2 regions of the Cupriavidus sp. SK-3 genome follow, and region 1 is predicted to be linked to the other one. Evidence: predicted binding sites of a transcription regulator. Region 1 holds the regulator's gene; the other holds the start of a gene.
What was found. Region 1 encodes LexA, which represses DNA repair genes until DNA is damaged. Its sites were predicted from a motif close to ACTGTATNNNNATACAGT; they were not measured.
Positions count from the first base shown of each region.

Region 1 (9,177 bases):
CAGGCCCAGACGATGTTGCCCGCCACGCCCCAGCGCACCGCCGACATCTTCTGCACCGAACCCACGCCGACGATGGCGCCCGTGATGGTGTGCGTGGTCGACACCGGCACGCCCAGCGCCGAAGCGATGAACAGCGTGATCGCGCCACCGGTCTCCGCGCAAAAGCCGCCTACCGGCTTGAGCTTGGTAATCTTCTGGCCCATGGTACGCACGATGCGCCATCCACCGAACATGGTACCCATGCCGATCGCCACATAGCAGGAAACGATGACCCAGATCGGCGGCTCCGCGCCGCCCTGCGCCACGTGACCGCTGGCGATCAGCAACATCCAGATGATGCCGATGGTCTTTTGCGCGTCATTGCCTCCGTGGCCCAGGCTGTAGAGCGAGGCCGAGATCAGCTGCAGCCTGCGGAACCAGCGGTCCACCCGCGACGGCGGCGTGCGAAAGAACGTCCAGGCCACGATCACCATCATCAGCGAACCGAGCAGGAAACCCAGCAGCGGTGAGATCACGATAAAGGCCACGGTCTTGAGCAAGCCACCACCAACCAGCGCACCGGTACCGCTCTTGGCCACCGCAGCGCCAACCAGGCCGCCGATCAGCGCGTGCGAAGACGACGAGGGAATGCCGTAGTACCAAGTGATCAGGTTCCAGGCAATGGCACCCATCAGGGCGCCGAAGATGACATAGTGATCGACGATATTAACGTCGATCGTGCCGGTTCCCACCGTGGCCGCCACCTTGAGGTGGAAGATAAAGATAGCCACCACGTTGCACATGGCGGCCATGGCCACCGCATGGTGCGGCTTGAGCACGCCCGTCGACACCACCGTGGCAATCGAGTTGGCGGCATCGTGGAAGCCGTTCATGAAATCGAACAGCAAGGCGAGCGCCACCAGCAGGGCGATCACCCACAAGCTCATTTGTATGGTCTGCATTCCGATGTGTGCCTCAGGCGTTTTCCAGGACGATGCCTTCGATGATGTTGGCAACGTCCTCGCACTTGTCGGTGATGGTTTCCAGTTGCTCGTAGATGGCCTTCAGCTTGATCAGGCGCTTGACGTCCGTCTCGTCGCGGAACAGCTTGGACATCGCCGCGCGCATCACGCGATCGGCCTCGGACTCGAGCTGGTCGATCTGCTGCGCCGTCTTCAGGATGGCGCTGGCATTGCTCATGTCTTCAAGCAGGCCGACCGCGATCTTGACCTGGTCGCAGCACTGCACGCAGATGGCGGCGAGCTTGCGCGCCTCGTCCGTCAGGCTGGTCACGTCGTACAGCGAGATGGTTTCCGCCACGTCTTCCATCAGGTCGAGGATATCGTCCATGGTGGTGATGAGCTTGTGAATCTCGTCGCGGTCCAGCGGCGTGATGAAGGTCTTGTGCAGCAGGTCGATCGTGTCGTGCGTAATGCGGTCGGCCTTCTTTTCAGTGGCCTGCACGCGGCGCGCATGCGCCTCGGCATTGGGCAGGTCGTTGACCAGCACCTCCAGCTCGCGGGCGGCGGTCACCGCGCAATCGGCATGCTGGTTGAAGTATTCGAAGAACTTGCCCTCGGTGGGCATGAATCGGCCGAACATGGAATGTTCCTTGTCGAAGCGCGGGGGCGCCGCGGGTTATTGCTGAATGAGGCAGGTACGCATTGCATGACAGCCGCCCTGGGGCGGCTGTCATCAAAACGCAATATTTTACAGGGTTGTGGAGCGAAGCCGGAGGACTTTGACAAGCGGCATGGACAATCCACCATTGCCGCCGAGCCACGATGCCCGGCAAGCCGCGCCAGGACAGGCTTCAGGTATCGTTGTCGAAGAAAGCGGGGCCGCCGCTGAAGTTGTCAAACTTCGTGAATTGACCCAGGAAGGTCAGGCGCACGGTCCCAATGGGGCCGTTACGCTGTTTACCGATAATAATTTCGGCCGTGCCCTTGTCCTGCGAATCCGGGTTGTAGACCTCATCACGGTAAATAAACAGGATCACGTCGGCATCCTGTTCGATAGCGCCGGACTCACGCAAGTCGGACATCACCGGGCGCTTGTTGGGCCGCTGCTCAAGGCTACGGTTCAGCTGCGAGAGCGCAATCACCGGACAGTTGAGCTCCTTGGCCAGCCCCTTGAGCGAACGCGAGATTTCCGAGATTTCGGTCGCGCGGTTTTCACCACCGCCCGAGCCCGACATCAGCTGCAAATAGTCGATGATGATCAGGCCAAGCTGGCCGCACTGGCGCGCCAGCCGCCGCGAGCGGGCCCGCAGCTCCATCGAGCTAAGAGCCGGAGTCTCGTCGATGAACAGCTGGGCATCGTTCATGCGCTGGATGGCATGCGTAAGCCGTGGCCAGTCCTCGTCGAGCAGGCGGCCGGTACGCAGGCGGTGCTGGTCCAGGCGGCCGACCGAGCCGAGCATACGCATGGCCAGCTGCGTGCCGGCCATTTCCATCGAGAACACCGCCACGGGCAGGCCCTGCTCCACTGCCACGTGCTCGCCGATATTCAGCGAGAAGGCGGTCTTACCCATCGAGGGGCGCCCTGCAACGATGATCAGGTCGCCCGCCTGCATGCCGCTGGTCATGCGGTCCAGATCGATAAATCCCGTCGGCACGCCCGTCACGTCGGTACTCGAGTCACGGTGGTACAACTCGTCGATGCGCTCCACCACCTGCGTCAGCAGCGGCTGGATCTCCTGGAAGCCCTTCTGTCCGCGCGAGCCCTCCTCGGCAATGGCGAACACCTTCGATTCGGCTTCGTCGAGCAGCTCCCGCACTTCGCGCCCCTTGGGGGCGAAGGCCGCACTGGCGATATCGTCGGCCGCGGTGACCAGCTTGCGCAGCACCGAACGCTCGCGCACGATTTCCGCATAGCGGCGGATATTGGCAGCGCTAGGCGTGTTCTGCGCCAGCGAATTCAGATAGGCCAGCCCGCCCACCTCCTCCGCCTTGCCAGCAACCTGCAGCGTCTCGTAGACAGTGATGACGTCGGCGGGCTTGGTGGCGGCGATCAACCGGGAGATGCTCTGGAAGATCATCCGGTGATCGAAGCGGTAGAAGTCCGCTTCGGACAGGAAATCGGCGATACGGTCCCAGGCGGCATTGTCCAGCAGCAAGCCACCCAGCACCGATTGCTCGGCCTCGATGGAGTGCGGTGGAACCTTGAGATTATCTAGTTGGGGGTCTGCGACGGGCGCGTTCATGGGAAGGGATTATAACGGTCGCCGCCAGACAGCCGGGGGAGAATTCGCAGCCGGTTGCTACCACGTCCGGCCAAGTGACGGCGGGGCAACCAGCCCGGTGGCCATGATGCAAACGCGGGTAGCGGCCAAACAAAAAGGCAGGAGCGCTTTGCTCCTGCCTTTTTGTTTGGTCAAGCCCGATACCGGCAACCGGTCCCTGCCTGCCAAACAGGCAAGCGGGACCAGCGGCAAGATCAATGCTTAGACGTGTTCGCCCAGGACGGAAACCGTCACGTCGACCAGCACGTCGGTGTGCAGCGAAACGCTGACCGGATGGTCGCCGACGATCTTCAGCGGGCCATTCGGCAGGCGCACTTGCGCCTTCTCAACCTTGAAGCCTTGACCAGCCAGTGCTTCGGCGATGTCGGCGTTGGTAACGGAACCGAACAGGCGGCCGTCCACACCCGACTTCTGGGTGATTTGCACGGTCAGGCCATTCAGCTTTTCGCCTTCGGCTTGCGAAGCTGCCAGCTTCTCGGCAGCTGCCTTTTCCAGTTCAGCGCGCTTGACTTCGAACTCGCTGATCGCGGTCTGGGTAGCACGGCGGGCCTTCTTGTTCGGGATCAGGAAGTTACGGGCGTAGCCGTCCTTCACGCGAACGATGTCACCCAGGTTGCCCAGATTGATGACTTTCTCAAGCAGAATAATTTGCATCGTGTTTTCTCCTTAACGGACCTAGGGCCGATCAGTTCTTGTGCAGGTCGGTGTAAGGCATCAGCGCGAGGAAACGCGCGCGCTTGATAGCCGTATCGAGCTGACGCTGATAGTGCGCCTTGGTGCCGGTCAGGCGGGCGGGGGTAATCTTGCCGTTGTCGCCGATGAAATCCTTCAGGGTGTCCAGATCCTTGTAGTCGATCTGTTCCACGCCAGCCACGGTGAAGCGGCAAAAGCGCTTGCGCTTGAACAGCGGGTTTTGCTGCTGGAAGCGCTTCTTGTTCTTGTTGTCACGTTTGACGAATGCCATGATTCAATCCTTTTCGAATGCTTTACATCCAGTGATGTGAAAGACGAGAGCCTTGCTGTTGCGGTGCTTGCGGGCCAGGAATCCTTCGCAGTCGAGCATCGCGCCGAGCGGAGTCCGCTCTAGCCGCTGGCCGATCTGACCGATTCCCATGGCGGCGATGGCGAATTCCACCTGCCTGGGCGTTTGCGCCTCGACCGTCTCACCCGCGTACTGCAAGATGCAGTTGACAACGGGGACCCCGGCCGGGGTGTAACGCAAGGCATCGCGTTCCGCGAGCGTTGCGCAGAGCCTTAACTGGTTCAACGCACTCTCCCGCACCGATGCCCGCACTTGCCGCCGCGGCGTTCAACGCCCACGGCAACCACAACAGTCCGCACTTAGGCGGCCTGGACTTCGCTGGTCTGTTGCGCGGCCTTGCGGGCTTCTTCGCGCTGCACTTCCTTCATCATCGGGGACGGTGCGGTTTCGGCCTTCTTGGTCTGAACGATGAGGTGGCGCAGCACCGCGTCGTTGAACTTGAACGCATGTTCGAGTTCAGCCAGGGTTTCCTTGCCGCATTCGATGTTCAGGCAAACGTAGTGAGCCTTGGCCAGCTTCTGGATCATGTAGGCCATCTGACGGCGGCCCCAGTCTTCCACGCGGTGGATCTGGCCTTCCTGCGACGTGACCAGCGTCTTGTAACGCTCGATCATGGCCGGAACTTGTTCACTCTGGTCCGGATGGACGATAAATACGATTTCGTAATGACGCATTGACGCTCCTTTTGGATAAGCCGCCCGGGCGCCATGTCCGGTGCAGCAAGGTTGGATAGCCTTAAAGTATAGCGTGTTTTTGCCCCCTCGAGCAAGCCGCCTTAGTTTTCGGCGAACAGCGCCTGCAACGCAGCGGGATCCACGGCCAGTCCGGGCGTAGTCGCCAGGGCCAGCATCAGGAGCACGCGCGCCTTATATGGATTGAGATCGCCTGCGGAAACGAAGGCACCTGAAGCCGGTCGTGGAGGTGCCGGCATTGCCACATGCCCTGCCCCGGTGCGTGAGCTACGCACCACGGCCACTCCCGCCCCGGCCGCGTCCACCAGCGCATCGACCAGCGACTGGTGAACCGACCCGTTGCCTGCGGCCGCCACGACCAGCCCCGCCACACCTGCCTGCGCCAAAGCGTCCACCACCAACCGGCCGGGCTCCGCGTAACTGGCAAGAATCTCCACCTGCGGCCATTTGGATGGCACGGCCCAGGCCTGGTCCGGCAACAGTCGGGGCGCCCGGACAAATCGCACGAGGTCGTCCTGCACGAACCCGATCGGGCCAGCCAGCGGCGACACAAAAGCGTTGACCGCTGACGTATGTGCCTTCACCACATCCCGCCCGGCATGGATTTCCTGATTAATCACCAGTAGCACGCCCTTGCCCGCCGCCCCGGCGCTGGCAGCCACCCGTACCGCGTCCAGCAGGTTCAAGGGACCGTCGGCCGACAGGGAGGTCGAAGGCCGCATCGCCGCCGTCAGTACCACCGGCACCGTGCCCACGCACGCCAGATGCAGCAGCATTGCCGTCTCCTCCAGCGTATCGGTGCCATGGGTAATCACAATGCCCGCCACATCGGCCTGCGCAGACCAGAACGCAACGCGTTCAACCAATCGGGTCCAGAGGGCGAACGACATGTCCTTGCTATCCACCTGCGCCACCTGCTCTGCCTCGACGCGGGCCACGTCGCCGAGCGCCGGCACCGCATCAAGCAGCGCCGTCACAGGCACTGTGGCCGCCTGGTACTTCGCGCTGCTGGCAGCACTGGATGAAGAACCGGCAATGGTGCCACCGGTAGCAAGCACGACGACGCGAGGCAGGAGGGACATGGCGAGATAGAGATCGAAAGCCAGAAAGATTGAGCAGCGAGCGAAAAAAGAGGCTGCAAGTGCCGCGAATTGTAACGCCCAGACTTGCGCGACACGGCGCGGCGTGCCGCGCCCGAGGCACCTGTCGATGCGCAAACTCCCAAAATTCCGCTTGCACTTCACTCGATACTGTATAAAATCACAGCATACTGTTTAAACATACAGTGCTTTCCAACACGGCGACCATGGCGACCCTGACACCGCGACAGCAGCAGATTTTTGACCTGATTCGCAGCAGCCTCCAGCACACGGGCTTTCCGCCCACACGCGCCGAGATCGCCGCCAAGTTCGGCTTCTCATCGCCCAATGCTGCCGAGGAACACTTGAGGGCCCTGGCCCGCAAGGGCGTAATCGAACTCACCCCAGGCGCCTCGCGTGGCATCCGGCTCAAGGTTTCGCGCAGCGACTCAGAACTACCAGACCAATTCTCGCTGCCAATGGCTGGCGTGATGCAACTGACGCTGCCCCTGGTCGGGCGCGTCGCGGCCGGTAGCCCGATCCTTGCCGCAGAACACATCGACCGCCAATACCAGGTCGACGCTTCGGTGTTCGACGTGCAGCCTGACTACCTGCTCCGGGTACGTGGCCTGAGCATGCGGGACGCCGGCATCCTCGATGGCGATCTGCTTGCGGTCAAGCGTGCCAGCGAGGCCCCGAACGGCAAGATCGTCGTTGCGCGACTGGGAGACGACGTCACCGTCAAACGCCTCAACCGCCGCGGCGACTCGATCGAACTCATTGCTGAGAATCCCGATTTCCCCAGCATCATCGTGCGCCCCGGCCGCGAGGAGTTCTCTCTGGAAGGTATCGCCGTCGGCTTGATCCGACCCAGCGGCTTCTGACGAGTGCGGCTGAGGCGGGCAAGCCCGTATCACGCCGACGCCCGATTGTGCCAACGCCGCCCGCTAGTCGGGCACCGCTAACTGTTGTTGCAAGTCACCAGGTGTAGCCATGCTGCCAGCCAACCGCCTCTCCGCCCGCCGCCCCGTCAAGCCCGTACCATTCCGCCAATCCAAAGGCGTGCGTATCTACCAGGGTGCGCAACGACGCACCATGGTGGGCAGCATGGCAGCCATCTGCCGCATGCTTGAGCTGGAGGAGTCGGCCAAGCTTTCATAGGTGGGCCACAGCAGCACTCACTTGCGCGCATCGCGGTAACCGACCTAACCGGCTGAAATCGCATAAGGCAGCGCAGAGAAAAAAATTGTGCAGAGTGCTAGCCATCTGCCTTTTGGTATTGTATGATCTTGTTCTTCGTTGCTCAGCAGCAAGCTGAACAACCTCTACGGTGGCTGTAGCTCAGTTGGTAGAGTCCAGGATTGTGATTCCTGTCGTCGTGGGTTCGAGTCCCATCAGCCACCCCAAGAATTTTCCTTGCAAAACAGCGCCTTAACCAAGGCGCTGTTTTCATTTGTGCACCCCAAAGCCAGGGGCCATTCCCGCCATCCTCCCACGGTGGGATTACTTGCTAACCGCCGGTGTCAGCACAACCCTCCTCCGTTTCTTCCACGCAGCGACCTCCCCCCATCCCTTAGCTAGTCCGCAAGAGGAAATCCAAATTCGCCGCGCTCCAGGTCTCGTTCAAATGCGACTGTCCACGAAATGCCGGTAGCTGCAGGATAGACTTGGACGTCTCCGCCCACTCGGGCGACAGTGATTTTCCGGGGGATATGACTCGACCCGCTGCCTTGCGAAATGCCCTCTTCCTCGCTCACCTCGAAGTCTTCTAGAACAAATCCATGCCGCGCGCAGGCGGATTCAAAGTCGCCGCGTTCATTCACGGGCAGTTCGTGGAACAGCTTTTGAACCATGGCTATCTCCCAGAGCCTGGCAAAATCCTAGCATGACGGCAAACCAGCTCGCATAGGACAACTGCATCCACACCGGGCAGGAGCCGTCGCTAATTGGCTCCGACACTCTCCAAAAAGCCTGAACGTGGCGGGCCCGGATAACCTGCAGAACCCCTCACAAGAGGGTTCTTGCGCGGGGAGAGACGATCGATACTCTCCCCAAGGCGCGTCTCCTGGTTATCACGGCCACACCTGTGCCAATCGATAGCGGGGGATCGTCTGCCACCGCAGGTCCGTTAGCTCGCTCACGCCTGGCGCTTCTGGCCGCCAGTTCCAACTCGATCTTCGTATGCGCTACCGCATCAGGCGGTGTCTCGGCGGCCCACATGTCATTGGACGACCTGTTCAGGCGCTCATCCATTTTCAATGGCAATATCTTGCCATGCGGCCTTGATCACCTGAAGGACCTCTCCTACTCAGCACCGACATGGGAGCTTGAAATATGGCCGGCACCAGCCTGCTTTTGCTGATCGACGACATCACCTCGATCCTTGACGATGTGGCAACCATGAGCAAGGTGGCTGCCAGGAAAACCGCTGGCGTCCTGGGCGACGATCTTGCCCTCAATGCGCAACAGGTCAGCGGCGTGAAAGCCGATCGCGAGTTGCCGGTTGTGTGGGCGGTTGCGGTGGGTTCTTTGCGCAACAAGGCGATTCTGGTACCGGCCGCGCTCGCAATCAGTGCTGCGACCCCCTGGGCGATCGTGCCACTGCTGATGGTGGGCGGCGCGTTCCTTTGCTACGAAGGATTTGAAAAGATCGCGCACCGCTTCATGCACGGAGAGTCGCGGAGCGAAGTAGATCCTCCTGGCAAACATCAGGCACAAGATCCTCCGACGGATTCAGTAATTGACGAGAAAGCGAAGATCCGCGGCGCGGTGCGCACGGATTTCATCCTGTCCGCCGAAATCATCGTGATCTCACTGGGGACCGTCTCCGGCGCGCCGTTTGGTACGCAGGTGGCCGTGCTGTCCGCCATCGCCCTCGTCATGACAGTGGGTGTCTACGGGCTGGTGGCCGGCATCGTCAAGCTCGACGATGCCGGCCTGTATCTTAGTCAGAAAGCCTCCACTCTCGCGCAAGCCGTGGGCCGCGGGATTCTTCGGCTGGCGCCTTGGCTAATGCGCGTACTTTCCGTTGTGGGTACCGTGGCAATGTTCCTGGTTGGCGGCGGGATACTGGCACACGGATTTCCTGGCATGCATCACCTGACGGAGGTAACAACGCAAATGCTTGGGGAAGTACCGTTG
Region 1 covers NZ_JFJV02000257.1:42,704-51,880, forward strand. Annotated here, with positions in the region: gene CF70_RS27225 (inorganic phosphate transporter) at 1-941, opposite strand, end outside; gene CF70_RS27230 (DUF47 domain-containing protein) at 955-1,581, opposite strand; gene CF70_RS27235 (replicative DNA helicase) at 1,793-3,184, opposite strand; gene rplI (50S ribosomal protein L9) at 3,425-3,877, opposite strand; gene rpsR (30S ribosomal protein S18) at 3,909-4,187, opposite strand; gene priB (primosomal replication protein N) at 4,191-4,490, opposite strand; gene rpsF (30S ribosomal protein S6) at 4,565-4,939, opposite strand; gene CF70_RS27260 (asparaginase) at 5,041-6,039, opposite strand; gene lexA (transcriptional repressor LexA) at 6,264-6,920, shown strand; gene CF70_RS37090 (hypothetical protein) at 7,030-7,197, shown strand; tRNA gene CF70_RS27270 (tRNA-His) at 7,367-7,442, shown strand; gene CF70_RS27275 (hypothetical protein) at 7,614-7,889, opposite strand; gene CF70_RS27280 (DUF808 domain-containing protein) at 8,371-9,177, shown strand, end outside.

Region 2 (9,177 bases), on a different contig from region 1:
CGTCGCGGTTTGGGCTGCAGGGGCATCGTCGGATCGGGCATAACTTGTACCTGTAGCGCAGGCGACCAGGATAGCGCTCGCGATGGAAAGCAATTTCATTCGTGTCGTACGGTGCAGAGTAGTCACGATGTTCTCCCTTGTTCTGCATGAAGAGGCTAGATCCAAGCCGTGACGACCTGCCCAGCCGGCTATTAAACGGTTAGTCTTACTGCCGATGGCGCATGTGAATCCCACTTGAACAGACTCCGCAATGGCCGCGGGAATTTCCAACGAAATGAGAACAAAGAAATATCTCGAAGCTGCCTGAGGTACACATGGCGTTGCCGGGAAAAACCATGTTGGTGGCTTCTGGGTGCGTGCCGAACATAGCAAGAACCATCTGCATTTCTTCGCCCCCCTGCGCCCTTTCGTCCTTAGGGGAATAGATGCATTCGCGCCCCAAGGAGAACGCTTCCCGCAAGCTAGCCACCACCGCAAGGTATGCCCTGCGCCCTCTTCTAGCATCTAGGTGGGTATATATCACTCTATTTCAGCACCCGTGCGTCGTCTGCCTTCGAAGCTTGGCCGCGAACGCAGGCATCGTCTACAACTGCGAAATTAGGCGCCATGCTCAATACTTGTCCATCGGGCGCGCCCGACCCTAAAGGATGAGGGGGTGGCCCAAGCAGCACTTATCGGCAGCATTTCCTAGTAGCCTATGTCAAGCTCTTGTGCCTGAGCGGAGAGCTCCGGGCGCCCAGCTGGATCAAGCTCAAATGCAAACAGCGGCAAGAATTCGTCATCTGCGGATTCACGGCCCCGAAGGGAAGCCGACAAGGCCTAGGCGCGCTTCTCCTTGGCGTGCACGATGAAACCGGGAAACTGCACTACGCGGGCAGCGTTGGCAGCGGTTTGGATTCGCGCATGCTGACCAAGTTGCTCGCAATGCTGACCGAACTGGAAGTGCCAGTCTGCCCCTTTGAAAAGCCACCACCGCGCTTAGCCGCCCGATGGGTCAAGCCGAAGCGGGTGGCCGAGATCTCATTTGCCGAGTGGACCAAAGAAGGCCGAATCCGGCATCCCGTCTTCCATGCCTTGCGCGCTGACAAGGCCGCGGGCAACGTGACAAGGGAGCGGCCGGTCGATGTGGAACAGCCCCGGCCTCGGCCAGCGCGCACGGTGAAGGTATCCAACGCGGAACGTGTGATTGACCCGTCGACCGGAATGACGAAAGGTGACCTGGTCGGTTTCTACGAAGCCATCGCGCCGCACCTGCTGCCTCATCTCCGCGGGCGCCCTGTGGCGTTGGTACGCGGGCCAACGGGCATCGACGGCGAGCTGTTCTTTCAGAAGCACGCCGAGACCATCAAGATCCCGGGGACCAACGTCCTCGATGCCAGCCTATGGGCTGGGCATCCGCCACTCCTGGAGATCGCCAGCCAGACAGCCATTGTCGCCGCAGCGCAGTTGAACGTGATCGAGTTCCATACGTGGAATGCGACCAAGAGTGCCATCGACAAGCCTGATCGCGTCATCTTCGATCTGGACCCCGGCGATGGCGTGCCATGGCGGCACATGCTTGACGCCGCCATGCTGACGAAGACTATGCTGGATGAGCTTGGCCTGGTGAGCTTTCTCAAGACCAGTGGTGGCAAAAGGCCTGCATGTCGTTGTGCCCATTGCGCCGGAACTGCCGTGGACCACGGTGAAGAAGTTCTCGCAAGATGTCGTTCTTCATATCGCCCAGACCATTCCGCAGCGCTTCGTTTCTAAGAGCGGGCCGCGCAATCGCGTGGGTAAGATCTACATCGACTACCTGCGCAACGGCCAAGGTGCGACGACGGTGTCCGCATTTTCTGCCCGCGCGCGGCCAGGTCTCGGGGTTTCGGTGCCGGTATCCTGGGAGGAACTGGAGGAACTGACAGCGGGCGATCATTGGACGATCCAGACCGCCCTGCAGCGCGTGGAAGCCGCCGGCTACGTCGATCCGTGGGCGGAGTATGCCGATACAAGAAAGGTGCAACAAATTGGTGCGGCCATCCGCAAGCTGGCTGGCTAGTCGATCGGAGGATTTGTCATGGCAACCCTTGCGGCGTTTCCTGCCGCGGAGCGCGAAGCCTTTACCAACGCCTGTCGTCGGCACGGGTTCATCGCCGCCGACTTTAGCGTCTGCGACATGACCGGGGAACAGGGTCGCCTGGTGAGCGTGCTGAGGCCAGAGACAGGCGTATTGATGCAGTATGCGGCAGGGTCTCGGGATTCTTGGTCGACCAAATTCGAGCACGACCTAGCCATCGGGGTCTTCGGAGACGCCCCCGAGTAAAACTGCGACGGTGCTCGCTCATCAAGCGGTCCTTAAGGCATTTTCGCGTTCGGCAAAGAAATCCGTGACCACTGTATATATATACAGTAAACTGGGTTGCATGGACTCAACCAACAGCCATGCCAACGCCCAATCCAGAATCCATCCATCCTGCGTTATGGAAAGCCTCCCAGCTCGCCCTGGCGAACGGTCGCACCGTCGCCACCGGCTATCCGGTCCTGACGGCCGAGCTACCGGGTGGCGGCTGGCCGACGGCATCGCTGATCGAACTTTTGGTGCGCCAACCGGGCGTGGGGGAGTTGCGCCTGCTGCGCCCCGCACTGGCGGAGGTCTGTAAGCGGCCTGTCGCCCTGATTCAGCCGCCGCAAACGCCACAGGCACTCGCCTTGGCCAGCTGGGGCTTGCCGCCCGAACGTCTGCTGTGGATCCGCAGCCAGCGCACGGCTGATGCCCTTTGGGCCACCGAGCAATTGCTGCGCGCCGGCACCTGCGGTGCGGTGCTCCTTTGGCAGACCCATATCCGCAATGACGCGCTGCGCCGCCTGCACCTGGCTGCACAGGGTGGCGAGGCGCTGTTTTGCCTCATGCGTTCACTGGCCTGTGCACGCGACGCTTCGCCAGCGCCACTGCGCATTGGCGTTGCGCCCGCCGCCGGCGGCGTCGATCTCTCCTTCATCAAGCGGCGCGGCCCGCAGCAGGACCTGCCCGTGCGCGTCCTGCTGGAACCGTCGCCGATCCTGCTTCACCGTCATGCTGCGCCTCTGGATCTGCCTGCACCTCTCGTCCCTGCCACTCGAAGTCTTCCGGCCGAATTGGTCCACTGAGTTGGCTGTGGCGGTGTTGGACAAGGAACGCGTGCACCTCGCTTCGCGCCTGGCGGCGGAGGCTGGCGTTCGCCCGCAGATGCGCCGCGGCGGTGTGCTGACCATCGCGCCGCAGACCCTGCTGTACGATCGAGCCCCGGAGAAGGAAGCCGACGCCCTGCAGCGCGTGGCCATGGCGCTCCTGCAGTTCGCGCCCAACGTGGTGCATGCCGAGGAAGCGTCCGTGCTGGTAGACGTGTCGGCCAGCCTGCGCCTGTTCGGCGGCATCCGCCAGTTGCGCCGCCGCATGCGCGCGTCTGTCGCCGCGCTGGGCTTCAGCGCGGCCTGCGGCTGTGCTCCGACAGCCCAGGGCGCCTGGCTGTTGGCCCATGCCGGTGGCGCAAGCACCCTCAAGATCGAGGCATTGGAGCGCCGGCTCGGCGCCCTCGCCATCGGCACCCTGCCCGCCGCACGGCCATTCCTGGAATGGCTGGATGGACTAGGGTGCCGTTGCCTTGCCGATATCCGCCGGCTGCCGCGGGCCGGGCTGCAGCGCCGGTGCGGCCGAGAACTGAACGAGGCGATGGATCGCGCCCTGGGCCAGGCGCCAGAGATCTTCGAATGGCTACAGCCCCCGCCAACCTTCTCAGCGCAGGTCGACCTTCCCGATCGCATCGAGCATGCGGAGGCCACCCTGCTCTACAGCCGCGGGCTCATCGTGCAGATGCTGGGCTGGCTGGCCGCGCACCATCTGGCGGTCACCAAAGTCTTGGTGGAACTCAAACACGAGCGCGGCCGCGAGGCGCTGGCGCCAACCGTCATCGAGATCGCGCTGGCAGAGCCCAGCTGGAGCGAGGATCACCCGATGCGCTTGCTGCGTGAGCGGCTGGCGCAGCTGCAGGTGGATGCCCCCATGATCGCGGTGCGCCTGTCCGTCACCGACGTGCAGGCCAAGGCGCCCCCCAGCGAATCGCTATTTCCTGAGCCCGGCGGCACGCCCGAGGACCACGCCCGGGTGATGGAACTGCTCGCGGCGCGGCTTGGCGCCGACAACATCCTGCGGCCGGAGTTGCGTGCGGACTACCGGCCGGAGGTAGCCAACACCTGGGTGCCGGCCGTCGGGAAACCCCGACCTGGCGCGGAAGCGCCCGCCCTGCCGCGCCCGGCTTGGCTGCTGGACAAGCCGATTGCCTTGCTGATCCGCGATCATCGCCCGTTCTATGGCTCGCCCCTGCGCATGGTGTCTCCCCCGGAACGCATCGAGGCCGGTTGGTGGAGCGGCGAGTTGGTGACGCGGGATTATTACGTGGCCGAGGGTCGCGATCACGCCCATTACTGGGTCTATCAGGAACGCATGGGCAGCCGGGACGGCGATGAGGCCACGTGGTACCTGCACGGGCTGTTCGGGTGAGGTGGCGCCATGGAATCCCTACGCACCGGCGCCGGCTTGCCCGACTACGCCGAGCTTTACTGCCTCTCTAATTTCTCCTTCCTTGAAGGCGCATCTCGCGCGGAAGAGCTGGTCGAGCGCGCCGTGCAACTGGGCTACAGCGCGCTCGCCATCACCGACGAATGCTCGTTGGCCGGCATCGTGCGGGCGCATGCCGAAGCCAAGAAGCACGGGCTAAAGCTGCTCGTCGGTGCATCGTTTCGCCTGGTCAATGCAGACGGAAGCCCCTGCATCTCCTTCATCGCACTCGCCCGCAATCGCGAAGGCTACGGCAACCTGTGCGAGCTAATCACGCTGTCCCGCACGCGCACGGCAAAGGGCGCCTACCTGCTCACGCGCCGGGATCTGGACGGCTCGGAAGGCGCCTACGCGCACCTGCGAGGCCTGCCCGATTGCACGATCATTTTCACGCCGGAGTACTGCACGCCAGCGGAGCGGCTGGACGCCCAAGCCGCATGGATCACGGCCACCTTTCCAGGTCGCGCGTGGATGAGCCTGACCCTGCTGTACCGCGCCATGGATGACATCCATCGGGCGGGCGTGATGGAAGCCGCCGCGGCCAATCACCTGCGCGTGGTGGCTACCGGCCACGTGCAGATGCACGTACGGTCGCGCAAGCCGCTTCATGACGTGCTGAGCGCCATCCGCTTAGGCAAGGCCGTGCCCGATTGCGGGTATCAGTTGACCCCCAACGCAGAACAGCACCTGCGCTCACGCCTACGGCTTGCCAATGTCTACCCGCACCGGCTGCTGACCGAATCGCTGCACATCGCCAATCTCTGCCAGTTCTCGTTGGATGAGCTGCGCTATGAGTATCCCGATGAAGTGGTCCCGACGGGCGTCTCTCCTGCGGAATACCTGCGAAGAGAAACCTACATCGGTGCGCACCACCGCTTCCCCCGAGGCATCCCTGCCACCGTCCAGGCCCAGATCGAGCACGAATTGGCGCTCATTGAGGACATGCACTACGAGCATTATTTTCTGACGGTTTACGACATCGTCCGCTTTGCGCGCTCCAATCGCATCCTCTGTCAGGGGCGAGGCTCGGCGGCCAACTCCGCAGTCTGTTACTGCCTGGGTATCACGGAGGTGGACCCGGCCCGTGGCAACCTGCTCTTCGAGCGGTTCATCAGCAAGGAGCGTGGCGAGCCACCGGACATCGATGTCGATTTCGAACACCAGCGCCGCGAGGAGGTCATCCAGTACCTGTACACGAAGTATGGGCGAACCCGCGCGGCGCTGGCGGCGGCCGTGGCCACCTATCGGCCGCGCAGCGCGCTGCGCGAGTCCGGCAAGGCGCTTGGCGTGGACCCGGCCATCGTCGACCTGGTCGCCAAGGCACACCACTGGTTTGACAGCAAGGCCGACCTGCTCAAACGTTTCGCGGAAAGCGGCGTCGATACGGAAAGTGCGCTGACCCAACGATGGGCAAACATGGCGACGCAGTTGCTCGGCTTTCCTCGGCACCTCTCCCAGCATTCGGGCGGGTTCGTGCTCGCCCGCGGCAAGCTATCGCGCCTGGTACCCATCGAGAACGCCGCCATGCCCGATCGCAGCGTAATCCAGTGGGATAAGGACGACCTGGATGCCGTCGGCTTGCTCAAGGTCGACGTGCTGGCGCTGGGCATGCTCTCGGCGATCCGCCGCGCGCTGGATCTCGTCTCCGAACAGCGTGGGGAGGCATTCGAGCTGCAGGATATCCCGGCGGAGGATCCAGCCACCTACGAAATGCTGTGCCGCGCGGACAGTGTCGGGGTGTTCCAGGTGGAATCCCGTGCGCAAATGTCCATGCTGCCCCGGCTGCAGCCCCGCACCTTCTATGACCTGGTCGTCGAGGTCGCCATCGTGCGACCGGGTCCGGTGCAAGGAGGCATGGTCCACCCGTACTTGCGGCGCCGGCAAGGTAAGGAACCCGTAACCTATCCGAGCCCGGAAATGGAAAAGGCGCTGTCGCGCACGCTCGGCGTGCCGATTTTCCAGGAACAGGTGATGCAGGTAGCCATGCTCGCAGCGGGTTTCTCGGCTGGCGAGGCTGACCAGCTGCGTCGGGCCATGGCGGCCTGGAAGCGCAAGGGTGGGCTGGAGCATTACTACGACCGCATCGTCTCCGGCATGCTGGAACGCGGGTACGAACGGGAATTTGCTGAGAGCATCTTCCGGCAAATCCAAGGCTTCGGTGAATACGGCTTCCCAGAGAGCCATGCGGCCAGCTTTGCGCTGCTGGTCTACGCCAGCGCCTGGCTGAAATGCCATGAGCCGGCCGTGTTCCTCTGCGCGATGCTCAACAGTCAGCCGATGGGGTTCTACTCGCCTTCGCAGCTAGTGCAGGATGGGAAACGCCACGGTGTCGACGTGCTGCCAGTGGACGTCACGATCAGCGGCTGGCACTCGTCACTGGAAGCCGACGACAAGAAGCCGCCAGCGGTTCGGCTCGGCCTCTCGCTGCTGCGCGGGATGCGCGCGGAGGCGGCGCAGCGCATTGAGGAGGCACGCGCCGTGCGCCCATTCTCAGGGACGACTGACCTGGCCCGCCGCGCGAACTTGGACAGGCATGATGTGCAGGTCCTGGCCGCCGGCGACACACTGCGAGCCTTCGCTGGCCACCGACGCAATGCACTCTGGCAGGCCACGGCCGCGGTGCCCGACAAGGATCTGTTGCGGCCTGCCGACGTGCCGGAAGAACTACCTTCACTGGTGGCGCCTAGCGAGGGCGAGGCCATTGTCGCGGACTATCGATCGACGGGCTTGACCCTCAACCGGCATCCGCTGGCGCTGCTGCGACGACATCTCGCCAGCGGCCGGTTCGTGACAGCGGAAACGCTATTCCGCTATCAGGACCGCCAGTTGGCCCGCGGCGCTGGCATCGTGACGGTGCGACAGCGCCCGAGCACCGCGAACGGCGTGCTGTTCATGACCATCGAGGATGAGACGGGATCGGTCAACGTGATCGTTTGGCCGTCGGTGCTGGAGCGGTTCCGCAAAGAGGTACTGGCCGCTCGCTTGATCGGTGTCCTGGGCCAGTGGCAGTGCGAGGGCGAAGTGAGGCACCTCGTTGCACAGCGGTTGGTGGATCTCACACCGCTGCTCGGCCACCTGGAAACGAGCAGCCGCGATTTCTGCTAGCTGACGGATGCAGCTAGATTCAAAACGCCATGCCGATCTTTCTTATCAAGAATAGGGAAAATTGGGTACACACCCCCCACCTGGACTGGCGGATCGGCACATATTCTCCAGCGCCGTAATACGTGCATTAGGGCGCGAGTTACGATGCCCTTCGGGTCGAAGCGCTGTGAGTTGGCCAACCGGTCAACCCATCGTCTGGGCTGACCACCATTCCGCTCTCGCGCCCGCGCCATGGCGCGCCTTACTATCACCCAGCCTGCGTCACAACATCAAGGTTCTACGGGAAGGCTGATGACATCATCCGTTCCGCAATCTCCTGAAGCGCTGCCCGGGCCGCCGCATCACCGCGCTTTGCTGCTTTTCGCAGAAGTGAAAATCCGTGAGTGGCATCGGCGGAGGAGTGTCGCCCATGCAGATGGAGGAGAGCCAGTCGCGCGGTCGCGTGAACAACCCCGCCGGCCGCTGCGAGGCCATAGAAATGGGCCGCCTTGTCATAGTCGACCGGTAACGATAAATTCTTCAAGCTTGCCGAGGAGCTTGGCCTCCTCGGGACTGGTCTCAGCGTCGAGATCCCAGCCACGATCTTCCAGCTGGCGCAAAGTCGGATGAGGGCGGCCATGCCACCGGTGCCACTCGGCGCCATGCAGCGTTTTGATCAATGTGGTGTCGCTCGGGCCGTCGCCGTGTGCTGGCCGGCCCCTGGTCATTTGCTCGAGATCCAACTGGCCGCTGCTTCAGCCTGTGCACATAGGCAAGGCTGTGGCCGACACCCCGGTCACGCAGCGGGCACTGCTTCCATGCGCCGGTACGCGAGCGCGTCAAGCGCTAAGCACCTGCGCTTGCCTTGGCTCGTTCGCTACTGCGCAGTAGGCAGATTTCATGGGATGAGCGCGCATGCAATCCGCGGGTTCTGCTTTCACCGACAATGCGCAGTAGGCGGCCCTGGCTGTCGCGGCCAGTGCACAATAGGCCGGTACCGTCGATATTGCATGCGCGCAGTATGAGGGTTCCGCGCTCACGGCGCGCGCACCATATGCGCGCTCGCTCGTCGCCGGGCGGGCGCAATACGACGGAGCGGTTAGATTCTGGCCAAACTCCTGCATGCTAAGTGCGTTGCTGGCGTTGGCCAGTGCCTGCAGCCTGGCTTCGTCTTCGAGCCCGTCGATGCCGACATAGGGGTCATGGTGCAGTACATGACCGAAGATCCGCTCGCAATCACTCGCATAGCGCTGGGTATCGAGAATGTGGGCGTGCCAGAACTCGTCCACCAGTTCGCTGGGCACCACCGGCGCATCTGGATATTTCGCCGCCAGTTTCAGAAACTGGCGATAGCCGGACTCGGCCGCGGTCAACGTTTTGGCGGTCCAGCGGGCCTGCTCGCGGTGCAGCAGTTTGGCCTTCATCCGGCTGAAATCGAGAGCGTCAATCGCTTGCCACATATGCTTGACGGTTTGTTCCTGTGCTTTCATAACGTTGCTCCGATGGTTGACGACTGAGGT
Region 2 covers NZ_JFJV02000006.1:45,050-54,226, reverse strand. Annotated here, with positions in the region: gene CF70_RS00475 (hypothetical protein) at 1-99, opposite strand, end outside; gene CF70_RS00470 (hypothetical protein) at 841-1,752, shown strand; gene CF70_RS38715 (hypothetical protein) at 1,685-2,038, shown strand; gene CF70_RS00465 (hypothetical protein) at 2,057-2,302, shown strand; gene imuA (translesion DNA synthesis-associated protein ImuA) at 2,422-3,126, shown strand; gene CF70_RS00455 (Y-family DNA polymerase) at 3,053-4,516, shown strand; gene CF70_RS00450 (error-prone DNA polymerase) at 4,526-7,678, shown strand; gene CF70_RS38845 (hypothetical protein) at 7,956-8,258, opposite strand; gene CF70_RS35580 (hypothetical protein) at 8,170-8,400, opposite strand; gene CF70_RS00445 (glycine-rich domain-containing protein) at 8,497-9,147, opposite strand; gene CF70_RS33660 (bifunctional diguanylate cyclase/phosphodiesterase) at 9,101-9,177, opposite strand, start outside.
Region 2: imuA (translesion DNA synthesis-associated protein ImuA) is a predicted target of LexA. The motif match lies at 2,373-2,390, and genes of this name have one in related genera.